DNA from 3 places in the Shewanella sp. 5_MG-2023 genome. Region 1 is predicted to be linked to each of the others. Evidence: predicted binding sites of a transcription regulator. Region 1 holds the regulator's gene; each other region holds the start of a gene.

Region 1 (4,364 bases):
ACAATCTTTGACAACCACCATGTTGGCACTCGATATGAACACCATGATTTTGACCTCAGATAGACAAATTTTTGTTACTGGGTCAGATTTTAATATACAAGGTTTAGGCCTGTATGCTGATTTAAATGCTCAAGAACTTGAACTTTTAAGTCAAGTAGAAGGAACGTATGAAGCAAAGTAAACTTTTGATTGCCTCACTACTCAGTGTAGTCAGTATTGCCAGCGCCTATGCAAAAGAAGGCGATTTACAGCAAGAGCTTAAAGTCGCAGCTGTGAGCCAAAAAGCTGACATAAAAAACAATCAGGTCATCTTCTATGGCCCAGTTAATGTGACTCAAGGGTCGATTAACATTAATGCCGACCAATTACGCGCATTTGGCACCGAAAGCGGCACCCAAAAAACCATGGTTGCCACAGGTAACCCTGCGACATTTTCCCAAGAGTTAGATGATGGCCGTATTGGTACTGCCAGTGCCGATGAAATTAAATATGAGCTTGCCACTAGCATTTTAACCTTAACGGGTAATGCTAAATTGGACCAAGCTGGCAGCCAGGTTACTGGTAACCTAATTAGCTACAACATTGAAAAGCAGCAGTTAATTGCTGAAAGCACCGGTACTGGTGAAGATCGGGTTATCACTATTTTTCAACCAGAAAGTCACCCAGACTTGATTGATTCTGAAAAGAAAAAAGATGAGCAACCACATTTACCAGACAGCGCTAAACCCGGTGATGACACGCCACCAGCTATAATTGAAAACAACAATTTATCTGCTGTAGAGGCTGTGAACTCAACTGAAACACCCGAAGTAACTGAATCACTTAACGCTGAGGCGCAGGCGACATTGTCAGCCCCAGCAGCTGAGCAAAATGACTAATGACCCAAATTACGTTAACCGCTGAAAATCTCGCTAAGAGTTATAAAAGTCGCCAGGTAGTAAAAGATGTCAGCCTGACGGTAAAAACCGGCCAAATTGTTGGCTTACTTGGCCCTAATGGCGCGGGTAAAACCACCACCTTTTATATGGTCGTAGGCCTAGTCAAAAGTGATAAGGGCCGCATTCTGATCGATGAAGATGATTTAACCGCAGATCCAATGCATTTGCGCGCCCGAAAAGGCATTGGCTACTTACCTCAAGAAGCCAGTATTTTTCGTAAGCTCACAGTACACGATAATATAATGGCAGTGCTTCAAACTCGCAAAAGCTTATCAAATGAGCAGCGCATTGAAGAACTGGAACATTTATTAGAAGAATTTAACATAACTCATATCCGTGATAGCCAAGGTATGGCGTTATCGGGAGGCGAGCGTCGCCGAGTTGAAATTGCACGCGCATTAGCGGCAAATCCTAAGTTTATTTTATTAGATGAACCTTTTGCAGGGGTAGATCCTATCTCAGTAATCGACATCAAGAAAATTATTCAACAACTTAAAAGCCGTGGTTTAGGGGTGCTAATTACCGACCATAATGTCCGTGAAACACTTGATGTGTGTGAGCGAGCATATATTGTGAGTCACGGAAACTTGATTGCTGAAGGAACACCTGCTGAGATCTTAGTCAATCAGCAAGTTAGGTCGGTATACTTAGGTGAACAATTCAAGCTATAGTTAGCACTATTCAGTTTTTAGTATGGCATTCGCGGCCAACAACAAACCTTAATCTAGTCTATTTTTCTAGGATCATAAACTAGCGCCCACACTGTTCGTCGCGATGATGTAATTCAATTAGGGACAAGCGGTACATGAAAGCCTCACTCCAACTCAAAATGGGTCAACACTTAACCATGACCCCACAGTTGCAACAAGCGATTCGCTTATTGCAACTTTCCTCATTGGAGCTACAGCAAGAAATTCAACAAGCACTTGATTCAAACCCGCTATTAGAGCTTGAAGACGAATTCACTAAAGCCAAAGAGCCCGTAAAAGAAAACGCCCTGCAAACTGACACCGATTTTAGTGATAATAGCCAAGTCACCATAGAAAAAGACACCTCAACGGTTGATACCACTGAATCGCTCACTAAAGATTCTATGCCTGAAGAACTCCCTATGGATACCACATGGGATGAGGTGTATACCGCCTCGCCGACTTCTGGCTCTGGCGCAGTATCGAGCGGTAATGATATGCCGTTTCAAGGCGAAACCAGTGAAGGCTTGTATGAGCATCTTGAATGGCAAAAAAACCTCACTCCCTTTTCTGAAAATGACTTAGTGATTGCAACCGCCATTATTGATGCCATTGATGAGCGCGGTTACCTCACCCAGAGCGTTGAAGACATTTTGCAATCCTTAGGCACTGACGATATCGAACTCGATGAAGTTGAAGCTGTACTTAAACGGGTACAACACTTCGATCCCGTCGGCATTGCAGCGCGAGATTTAAGTGAGTGTCTATTAATTCAATTAGGCCAATACCCTAATGAAATTCCTTGCATAGATAATGTTAAGTTACTGATTAAAGATCATCTTGATTTAATCGCCGGTCGTGACTTTAGGTTACTGATGCGTAAAACCAAGCTTAAAGAAGATGATTTACGTGAAGCCATTGAATTTATTCAAACGCTCAATCCACGTCCAGGCTTGCAAATTACCCCCATTAAAGATGAGTACGTCATTCCTGATGTTACTGTACTTAAAAAGAATGGTCGCTGGGTGGTCGAGCTAAATCCCGATAACATGCCTAAAATTGGCGTTAATCAGCAATATGCAGCTATGGCCAAAGGCGGTTCAAGCCAAGCTGACAGCCAATTTATTCGTGGTCATTTACAAGAAGCCAAATGGTTTATCAAAAGCATCGATAGCCGTAATGAAACCTTACTAAAAGTGGCTAACTGTATCGTACAATTTCAGCAAGGTTTCTTTGAGTTCGGTGAAGAAGCCATGAAGCCGATGGTGCTCAATGATATTGCTGAAGCGGTTGAAATGCACGAGTCGACCATTTCACGGGTCACGACCCAAAAATACATGCATACCCCCCGTGGACTTTTTGAACTAAAATATTTTTTCTCAAGCCATGTAAGTACCGATGATGGTGGAGAATGCTCTTCTACAGCAATTCGCGCATTTATTAAAAAGCTCGTAGCTGCAGAAAACCCGAAAAAGCCTCTTAGTGATAGTAAAATGGCGACACTATTGGCTGAACAAGGGATTAACGTTGCTCGACGTACGATAGCCAAATATCGAGAGGCAATGCTCATCCCTCCCTCAAACCAACGCAAAAGCTTATAACTTTTGTTATTGGAGGATGACCTATGCAAATTAACCTGACTGGAAACCATATTGAAATAACTCAATCTTTACGGGAATACGTGCAAACAAAATTTTCAAAGCTTGAACGACACTTCGAACAGATCAATAATGTTCACGTTGTGCTCGATGTTCAAAAGCTACAACAGATTGCCGAAGCCAAACTGCACCTAAAAGGCGGTGAAGTGTTTGCTGTATCGCGTAACGCTGATATGTATGTGGCAATAGACGCCCTGATAGATAAGCTAGACCGTCAGGTAATTAAACATAAAGAGAAACTCACTAAGCATTAACGATGGAACTTCGTACCATCCTGCAGCCGGCGTGCACTACCTGTGCCACTCCGGGCAGTAAGAAAAAGGTACTGGAATTAATCAGCAATTTAATGGCTGCCCAGTACCCAACCCTTTCTTCACAGGCTATTTTTGAAAGTCTAATAGCGCGTGAAAAAATGGGCAGTACAGGTATAGGAAATGGCATAGCAATTCCACATGGGCGCTTAGATAATATCGAAGAACCCATTGCTATTTTAATCAAATGCGAAGAGCCAATCGCCTTTGATGCCATAGACAAGCAACCTGTAGATATTTTATTTGCGCTTCTTGTACCTGCAGATCAGTGCCAGCAACACCTAAGCACATTATCTAGCATGGCAGAGAAACTCAGTGATAAATTGATACTTAAACGACTTCGAAAGAGTCATGACGCTACAGAACTTTATCAGGTTATTACTGCATGAAACTTGTCATCGTATCGGGACGTTCAGGTTCAGGAAAATCAGTCGCACTGAGAGTGCTTGAAGATTTAGGTTATTACTGTGTTGATAACCTGCCACTGCCACTGATTGGCAGCCTGCTTGAACAGCTTAAAGATAGTAACGAGCTTGTCGCCATTAGCGTCGATGTGCGTAATATCGAAGAGCAAGGCAAAGTACTCAAAGAGCAAATTGCTTTACTGTCTGACGATACCAGCATTACCAGTTTCTTTTTAAACGCCAACGATAAAGTGTTACTGAAGCGTTTTAGTGAGACCCGCCGATTACACCCACTGTCTAAGAATCAAATTTCGTTACAAGAAGCCATTAAGCTTGAGGGGCGGTTACTCGAACCCATAGCCAA
Region 2 (4,364 bases), on a different contig from region 1:
CTTACTTGAAGAGAACCGCGAAGAGCTGATTGCCCTTTGTACTCGTGAAGCAGGTAAAAGCTTACAAGATGGCATTGATGAAGTCCGTGAAGCAGTAGATTTTTGTCGCTACTATGCTATTCAAGCCAAGAAAATGATGGCGGCGCCAACTTTGCTTCCTGGGCCGACGGGTGAATTAAATGAACTATTCATTCAAGGCCGCGGCATCTTTGTTTGTATTAGCCCTTGGAACTTCCCATTAGCGATTTTCTTGGGCCAAGTTACTGCGGCGCTAGCTGCTGGTAATACCGTGATTGCCAAACCCGCTGAGCAAACTTCATTAGTAGGTTACCGCGCAGTGCAATTAGCTCATGAAGCAGGCATTCCTGTCGATGTACTGCAGTTCTTACCAGGCACTGGCGCTACTGTTGGCGCAGCGATCACCGCTGATGAACGTATTGGCGGTGTGTGCTTTACTGGTTCAACCGGCACTGCTAAATTGATTAACCGCACATTAGCTAATCGTGAAGGTGCTATCATTCCGCTCATCGCTGAAACTGGCGGTCAAAATGCGATGATAGTTGACTCGACCTCACAAGCAGAACAAGTGGTTGCAGATGTGGTTTCATCGTCGTTTACCAGTGCAGGCCAGCGCTGCTCGGCATTGCGAGTGCTGTTCTTACAAGAAGATATTGCCGATCGCGTATTAGATGTAATGCAAGGCGCGATGGAAGAGCTCAGTATTGGTAACCCAAGCTTTGTTCAAACTGACGTTGGCCCTGTGATTGATGCCACTGCAAAAGCGAACCTAAATGCCCATATTGATCATATCTCGCAAGTTGGTAAGTTAATTAAGAAAATCAACTTACCCGCAGGCACTGAAAATGGCCACTTTGTGTCGCCAACAGCGGTAGAAATTGATTCAATTAAAGTGCTTGAGAAAGAACATTTCGGGCCAATTTTGCACGTTATTCGTTATAAAGCCGCTAATTTAGCCGCGGTTATTGACGAGATAAACAGCACCGGCTTTGGTCTTACTTTAGGAATTCATAGCCGCAATGAAGGCCATGCGTTAAATCTTGCAGACAAGGTTGATGTGGGTAACGTCTATATTAATCGTAACCAAATTGGCGCAGTAGTGGGTGTACAGCCTTTTGGCGGTCAAGGTTTATCAGGTACTGGCCCCAAAGCAGGCGGACCACACTACCTTACTCGTTTTATTACTGAAAAAACCCGCACCAACAATATTACTGCCATTGGCGGTAACGCGACGTTATTGTCCCTTGGTGATGCTGAAGACTAATAATTAGCAGGTTTGAAACCATAAAAATGCCCGCAGCTGCGGGCATTTTTTGTTCAAGCTATTTTATTTAGGTTAATAGTGTTCAAGCTAATAGTATTTACCGATAAAACCATCAACGGCTTACCATTAAGTAAGCAGGTATCACTTGAATCGCCATAACAAAGCCCAATCGAGACAAGGATAGGCCTTAGCACTGCTTATAAAGCTAAGCTTTCTTTTTCAGCAGCAGTTTTACGCTCAGGGCTTGTCTTAACATGGGTTAAGTACAAAGGTAAGCCCACGAGTAAAAAGCCGCCGACTAAATTACCTAATGCCGTTGGGATTTCATTCCACAATAGGTAGTCGCTAACAGTAAAGTCACCGCCCATGATCATTGAAAATGGAAATAGGAACATATTAACGATTGAATGCTCAAAACCCATAAAGAAGAACAGCATCACAGGCATCCACATTGCAGCCATTTTGCCGCTCACTGAGGTTGAGATCATAGCGCCTACCACTCCCATAGACACCATCCAGTTACACAACATGCCGCGAATAAAAATAGTAAACCAGCCTGCCACGCCATGCTCTTGATACCCTAACGTACGTGACTCACCAATTGAGCTCACTTTAGCCGCTAATACTCCACCGTCAGTGTTGTAACCATAAGTCAGGATATAGGATGCAAAAAATGCCACGGTTAACGCGCCGGCAAAATTCCCCACAAACACTAACCCCCAATTCCTAAAAAGTTGCTCCCAGGTACATCCCGGTCGCTTGTTAAGGACAGCTAAAGGCACCAAGGTAAATACACCTGTCAGCAAATCAAACTTCATCAGATACAACATAATAAACCCAACCGGGAATAATAATGATCCGACTAACAAGCTACCTGTTTTCACGATAACGGTAATGGCAAAAAAAGCGGCAAGTCCCAGTATCGCGCCAGCCATAAATGCCCTAACTAATGTATCTCGTGTCGACATGAAGATTTTTTGCTCCCCAGCATCTACCATCTTGGTAGCAAACTCCTTTGGCTCGATATATGACATAGTGCATTCCCTATAGTTATGTAGTTGACTGCTAATAAGCCAACTTCATACCAAGGTTGATAAATACTTATAAATCAACACCCTAATCTAATTAGATTTTTTAAAAATGGTTGTAAGTAGTGCAAGCTGCACCTAGATAGCGCAAAAAAGCCATTATTGAAAGGCCGTATTTAGCATCAAGTTTGTCTCGCTAAATGAAGCGTAATGAGCAAGTTAGTGGTTGTTGCGGCGGATAAGTGAGTCTTCGTTAAGACTCAAATGGTACCAATAATCGAATATGGTTATTGTAGTGACTAGCAATAGCTTGATGACTAAATGGCTAAATGGCAATATTCATTTTAAGCTCTAACTTGTATGGCAGCGCTGATAACTTTTGCTTGAGATTTTGCTGAAATACTTTGATATCACCGGTCTTTATAATTGACTCTTCACTAGGTACGACATTGATATCAATTCTAAGCTCATTTCCCACTTTGACGACACTGCCTAAATGCAGGGTTTCTTGGCTATCAACTTCTTTCATGCCTTTGGATACTTCTGCAATCAGTTCTTGTTGTGGTGCCATTTGCAATAGCTCTTTGACCGCTTGACTCACCATAGAAAAAGGAACTTTCAAAAAGTAAGCTGAAATTAATATCATCATGAGTGGATCGGCATAACCTGCATATTGAGCCAGCGAAGTTTGCGTTAAGCCCCATGCGATAACAAACCCCAGCGTAATAGCCATGCTGAGCAAAGTATCCATCTGCCACTGCTTAGTTTCTGCTTCAATTAACCCTGAGTGCGACTCGCGGCTCATTTGGGTTATTTTCCACCAAGCAAAACCACAACCAAGGGTATTTATCAGCCCGAAAACACTCGCGACACCAATGTCTAACGGCTTGACACCTTGTATTAAACTATCGATTGCCCCAAACAGTGAATAAATCACTAGACTCATAATCACCACACCTTTGATCGCAATAACAATAGGTTCAAACATCGCCTTACCATTGGGAAAACGCTTATCTTTCGGGGAATGGATAAGCTTAGCGGCGAGCAGTGACAAAATAGTTAACAGCAAACTAATTAACGAGTATAAACCATCAAAGGCTATGACTAAGGAACCCAATATCAGCCCAACCGCCAAGCCGCCTACAGCAAACATCAGCGCAAATACTGAAGACAGTATCAACACTTTTTGCTCTATTGCTTGAGATGGCACACACATATGAATTCCTCATAAAATTAATCATTTACCCGTATAGGTAATTGAGTACAGTTTGGCATTCTGTATTAAATCAGCAATGACAAACTCAACGTCTGTGAGGTTATTTTGATAGTAATATTATTATAGCAAGGCTATTCAATGACTTAGTTTAGCAACCATCTGTCAATTATATTGACAGTGAGTGCTTGGCATGAATCCGAAATAACACGAATAAGCTAATACAAAGGTGATAGCTGGTTATTGAAATGGACCAGTTGAACAGTTTGATTTAATGACCCATCGAGGATGGGCTTATCATGAACACAAGATTAAAAAGCAAATAGATAGTCATTTAACTGATCGGCTAACCAGTTTGTCGCGGGATGCTCATTAAGGCCACTTGCTGCAAACATGCAATAGTCTTCCTGCAATAAACCGTAAGTATGCTTAATCACCGCAATGGATTGCTGCCTCAATAAATGTTTAATCAAGGGTTCAGGCATTACACCCCAAGCATCTTCAGTTTGAATGGAGCTAAGAATGTAATCAAAACTTGAAAAACCAATATAGTTACGGGAAAAAGGCTGTAATTCAGGATTGGACTTTTCATTTAAATATACCATTGATGCTTGCATGGCGCTGCGCAAGTCTTCATCTGACACTCGGCGTTTTGCTGCCAAGGGGTGGTCATGACGGCACACTGACATCATGCGAATTTTACCTAAAGGATGTGATGTCACCATGGCACTATCAGTGCTTTCATAGTCAATTCCAAAAGCAAAATTAACTTGCTCAGTTTCAACTAAATTGGCCAGATCGCCGGTGGAGGCCAGCACAATATTAAATGAGGTTGCTGGAA
Region 3 (4,364 bases), on a different contig from region 1:
TATTTGCCGTTACCGGAGTTTGCTTTAGGGTTTTAACAGGCACAGTTTGCGAGGGTAAAGCTGCTAATTCCTTATCTGCATTTGTGCTATTAGTTGCTTCTACATCAGCGATGAAATGATAGCCTCTAGATCTGATGGTTTTAATGACCTTTTGCTGTTCACCATCATCCGCTAAGGCTTTTCGGGCGGTTTTAATATGATTACTGAGGGTGGTGTCAGTGACTTCCCGCCCTGCCCATATTTGGTTTAACAGCTCATCTCGAGAAACAATACGCTGCCTATTGTCAATGAGGTAAATAATTAAGTCATAGACCTTAGGCTCTACCGATAACACATGGCTATCTTTGCGGATCTCATACCGTTCAGTATCAATCTCGATATTGTTAAATCGAAACAGCATAGATAATCCCTTATTTTATAGACATGAACAACGGTATTTAGAGCAAAAATCGATAGGATCAATTCTAGCTGACTATTGGCCTTTTATTTATCAACTTAGGCTGAGCCAGTGGCAAGCTTGAGCTAATTAATACTAAATCGTTAGCTAACCATCATGTTTGTAACTGTGATTTGCCGATAATGACACTTCTTAAAAATTGAAAATACATTAAGGAGTGCGATTATGCCTACGCCACTAGACATCCTGCTGGACCCAGTTTCTTTAGCGCTGCTGGGGATATATTTTGGCTTAATGTTACTTGAAGCGATTAAGCCTGCTCAACAACAAGTAAAGGTAAAAGGTTGGTATGCAAAATCACTGTTGGTATTTGTGTGCTATTTTTATCTTTCGACTTATTTACCCTTGATTTGGGATAAGTATTTATTGCCTTACCAATTGCTCAACCTGCAGCAGTTAACCCCTTGGGTTAGTACTATTATTGCCCTATTGGTTTTCGAACTTGGTATTTATATTTGGCATCGCAGTATGCACAGAACACCTCTACTGTGGCGGACTTTCCATCAGATGCATCATAGCGCCGAAAGGTTAGACTCATTTGGGGCTTTTTATTTTAGCCCACTAGATATGATTGGCTTTACATTAGTTGGCAGTATTAGCCTTAATCTTTTTGTGGGTTTATCGCCTCAGGCAATTAGTTGGTTTTTATACATCACCATGTTTATTGCCGTATTTCAACACACCAATATTAGCACCCCTCAGTGGCTTGGATATATTATTCAGCGACCAGAAAGCCATTCGGTGCACCATCAAAAAGGCCTGCATAAGTATAATTATTCCGATCTGCCTATTTTTGATATCTTGTTTGGCACCTTTAAAAATCCGCCAGGTTTTGCTAACGATATCGGCTTTTATCAAGGCGCGTCCTTTAGAGTAAAGGACTTACTGTTATGGCGTGATATTTCAAAGCCCTAATGATATCAAACATCGTTAATGGTCGAACATGAGGCTTTCTTAAGCCTCGCTGATGTTCGGCTTTAATGATTGCTTGCCTCTAAAGTTGTTTGTTATCAAAAACCGCTTTTAGTATCAAAAGTAGTTTTTAGTATCGAATGCCGATTTTAAATTGTTGGCAAACTCGATAAACTTTTCTTTAATGGTGCGCTTGATAGACACCTCCAGCGAGCCCAAAATAACCTTACCCTCAATGGTGATGACAGGAGCTTGGCGGGTTGCGATAGAAGGCGCTTTGTTTTCAATGCTACTGACGAGCCCGTAAGTTTTACACACCACATTAATGCCTTCAGGAACATAGATACTGCTACTGCCCAAAAAGCAATTAATCTCAATGGTGACATGTTGATGCTGAAAAATGGCATCACTAAAGTCCAGGGTGGTTTCGCCTATAATATTATTAACCTTAATAACCTTTGGCACCACCCATTGGCCGCTACGTTCACTGTTACCTAATATGCTGGTTAAGCGCATATCTTCAGTGGCAGTTTTGCTGCCATAGTTTGGCGCAAACTGGTGGTCTTTTTGCTGACTATAGTCAGTATCAGCGGTTAAGGTTAGGTCTGCGACCAGTGCGACGATCTCTTGATGAACACTTGAGTTCATTGCCTCATCAAGGCGTCTTTCAAAGGCTTCAGCAGAGATAATGCCGTGGCTATAATTGACAATTAACTGATCGATAACTTGTTCTCTGACTTGCTCAATAGGGCGATCTTCTAAAATCACGGCCATAATGTCACTCCTTGGACTTTATAGTACATAGTGACTCAGATTTTAGTCACTAGGGTAGATGTTGTATTTAAGTTAAATTAAAGCAATATGCAGGCCAGTTTAAAGATGCTATATAAAAACAGTGCTTTATCATTCTTGCAGCATTGCGTTATCGTTTTTAACCTTTATAAATGCAAATGATATAGTGAAAGTAGCCAGCTGAATTAGTCAAAATAACCAGTGAACAGCCATGGGTTTGTCATTTTTTCTACGTATAGTTACGCTATAGAGCCATCTGCACCCGCTATTACGGATTTTTTATGGTTTAAAAACTCCATAAAGATTGGTGTCTAGCACTCTTTTTTTCTCAATGGAAAAGCCTAAAATGCACCGCATCGGCATCACCTATGAGGAAAATCATTATGTCACACCCAATTATTGCAGATTTGAATAAACGTTATACTGTGAAAAAGTATGATTCAAGTAAGCGTATTTCAGCAGCGGATATGGACGTAGTGAAACAAGCGATTCGTTTAACTGCTTCTTCTATTAACTCACAGCCGTGGAAATTTATCGTATTAGAAACTGATGTGGCAAAACAACGTTTTCATGAAACGTTTGCCAATATGCACCAGTTTAATCAGCCTCATGCTACTGAAGCCTCCCATGTGATTTTATTTGCCCATAACCCTAAGTTCACTAAAGATGACTACAGAAAAGTTGTTGATGTTGAAGTGTCGTCAGGTCATTTACCGGCAGACATGTATGACAACATGCTAAATGGTGCTTTTGGTTTTGCAGAGCAAAATACTGATGACAGTGGTTTTAATGGCCATTGGACTAAAGCGCAAACCTATATTGCTATTGGTAATACCTTGCATACGCTAGCTCGTTTAGGGATTGCTTCTACATCGATGGAAGGCGTTGACCCAAGCTTAATTGGTGAGATTTTTAAAGAAGAGTTAGATGGTTACGTTTGTGAGTTTGCGCTAGCAATGGGTTATCACAAAGAGGGCGAAGATTATAACTTTGGCCTACCTAAATCACGCTTACCTGAACAAGATATCATCACAGTTTTATAAACTATATTTGGTCGTTTAAATTATAGCTTGTAACACCTTTCTAATTGATTATTCTGTCCCTGTTATTAAAGCCCATCATGTACTCATGATGGGCTTTTTTGTGTTGAGTATTTTTAAAAGATTAAATCAGCAGCTTAGTCTCCATTTTAAACAGTCACTATTTCACAGGAAGGTGGAAAATTTTAGGTTCGGCTTTAATAAGCCCTAAATGACTGATAATGCTGCAATGTAACCCGTCACATTAACGTTGAGCATGAGTTAAACCTTTATAGGGACTGACTTTAACTGGAATACTGATGAAATTGAGTAGCCTCTGCAAGGTGCTATTCATACGTGTCATGCCATGAACCGCTGGCGCTGAAACGATATTATGAAGAATGGAATGTATTTGATGGGAGGCATGAATATTGATGGATGAATGCAGCTGCTTTGGTTGATAGTAATATCATTAAGGCATTGCGCAATCGCTAACAACAGACAGTATTAAGAAGAGGAATTACTTAGCTGCAGCTTATTGATAAAGCCGCCATTATGTTCAGTGTTTCAAGTCGTTCTCAACATGGTAAGTTATTCCAAAAAGTGTAGAGTCATAACTAAAGCGACTAAAAATGCTGATAAAATGGTAAAAAGGTGGGATTAATAATGACGTATTAGCTTGATTTTACTCTCCCAGTAATGGCTTGGGAGAGTCGTGAAAGTAAACTATAACTTCTTTAATAAGGAACTTGGTTTTGCCATAAATTGTTGTTTACCGCCTTGTCATAGCCGTTTTGGTATAAGGCTTCCATGTACTGCTGATCAAACATTTTCTTGGTGGCAGGTTCTGCATCAAACTTGTCGTCAATATAAGTGAATGACAAATCGTAGTTATTTACTTCGCTGTAATACAGCATTCGATATAAATCACCTCTAGCTTGTTGAATCGTCATACTTTTCAAACTGCGATTCAGTAGTTCAAGGCCTTTATCATGTAGGGAAATATAAGGTGATTTTAATACCCCGTTACGGATAACGTGAATATTAGTTGGTTGCTGATAACCTAAAGCCTGATTGACTAACCCATAATCGAAATTACCTGGGTCGACAAACATTTGTGAGTTCATGCCGCCATCAACATGTAGTTCTTCTAGAGGCTTTCCATCTATCTCAACATTGATGAA

What was found. Region 1 encodes sigma-54, which starts transcription at its own class of promoters, with help from an activator protein. Its sites were predicted from a motif close to GTTGGCACGNNNNTNGNNT; they were not measured.
Region 2: a site for sigma-54 is predicted at 2,353-2,371, ahead of Q4557_RS01535 (formate/nitrite transporter family protein). Genes of this name have one in related genera too.
Region 3: a site for sigma-54 is predicted at 2,224-2,242, ahead of Q4557_RS03270 (LiaF domain-containing protein). Genes of this name have one in related genera too.

What each region holds. Positions count from the first base shown of each region.
Region 1 covers NZ_JAUORC010000027.1:5,596-9,959, reverse strand. Annotated here, with positions in the region: gene lptC (LPS export ABC transporter periplasmic protein LptC) at 1-181, shown strand, start outside; gene lptA (lipopolysaccharide transport periplasmic protein LptA) at 168-878, shown strand; gene lptB (LPS export ABC transporter ATP-binding protein) at 878-1,609, shown strand; gene Q4557_RS15605 (RNA polymerase factor sigma-54) at 1,744-3,228, shown strand; gene hpf (ribosome hibernation promoting factor) at 3,252-3,539, shown strand; gene ptsN (PTS IIA-like nitrogen regulatory protein PtsN) at 3,542-3,985, shown strand; gene rapZ (RNase adapter RapZ) at 3,982-4,364, shown strand, end outside.
Region 2 covers NZ_JAUORC010000002.1:138,287-142,650, reverse strand. Annotated here, with positions in the region: gene putA (bifunctional proline dehydrogenase/L-glutamate gamma-semialdehyde dehydrogenase PutA) at 1-1,282, shown strand, start outside; gene Q4557_RS01535 (formate/nitrite transporter family protein) at 1,480-2,316, opposite strand; gene Q4557_RS01530 (cation diffusion facilitator family transporter) at 2,636-3,526, opposite strand; gene Q4557_RS01525 (LysR family transcriptional regulator) at 3,835-4,364, opposite strand, start outside.
Region 3 covers NZ_JAUORC010000004.1:99,102-103,465, reverse strand. Annotated here, with positions in the region: gene Q4557_RS03280 (winged helix-turn-helix domain-containing protein) at 1-400, opposite strand, end outside; gene Q4557_RS03275 (sterol desaturase family protein) at 623-1,372, shown strand; gene Q4557_RS03270 (LiaF domain-containing protein) at 1,487-2,143, opposite strand; gene Q4557_RS03265 (nitroreductase family protein) at 2,545-3,204, shown strand; gene Q4557_RS03260 (patatin-like phospholipase family protein) at 3,918-4,364, opposite strand, start outside.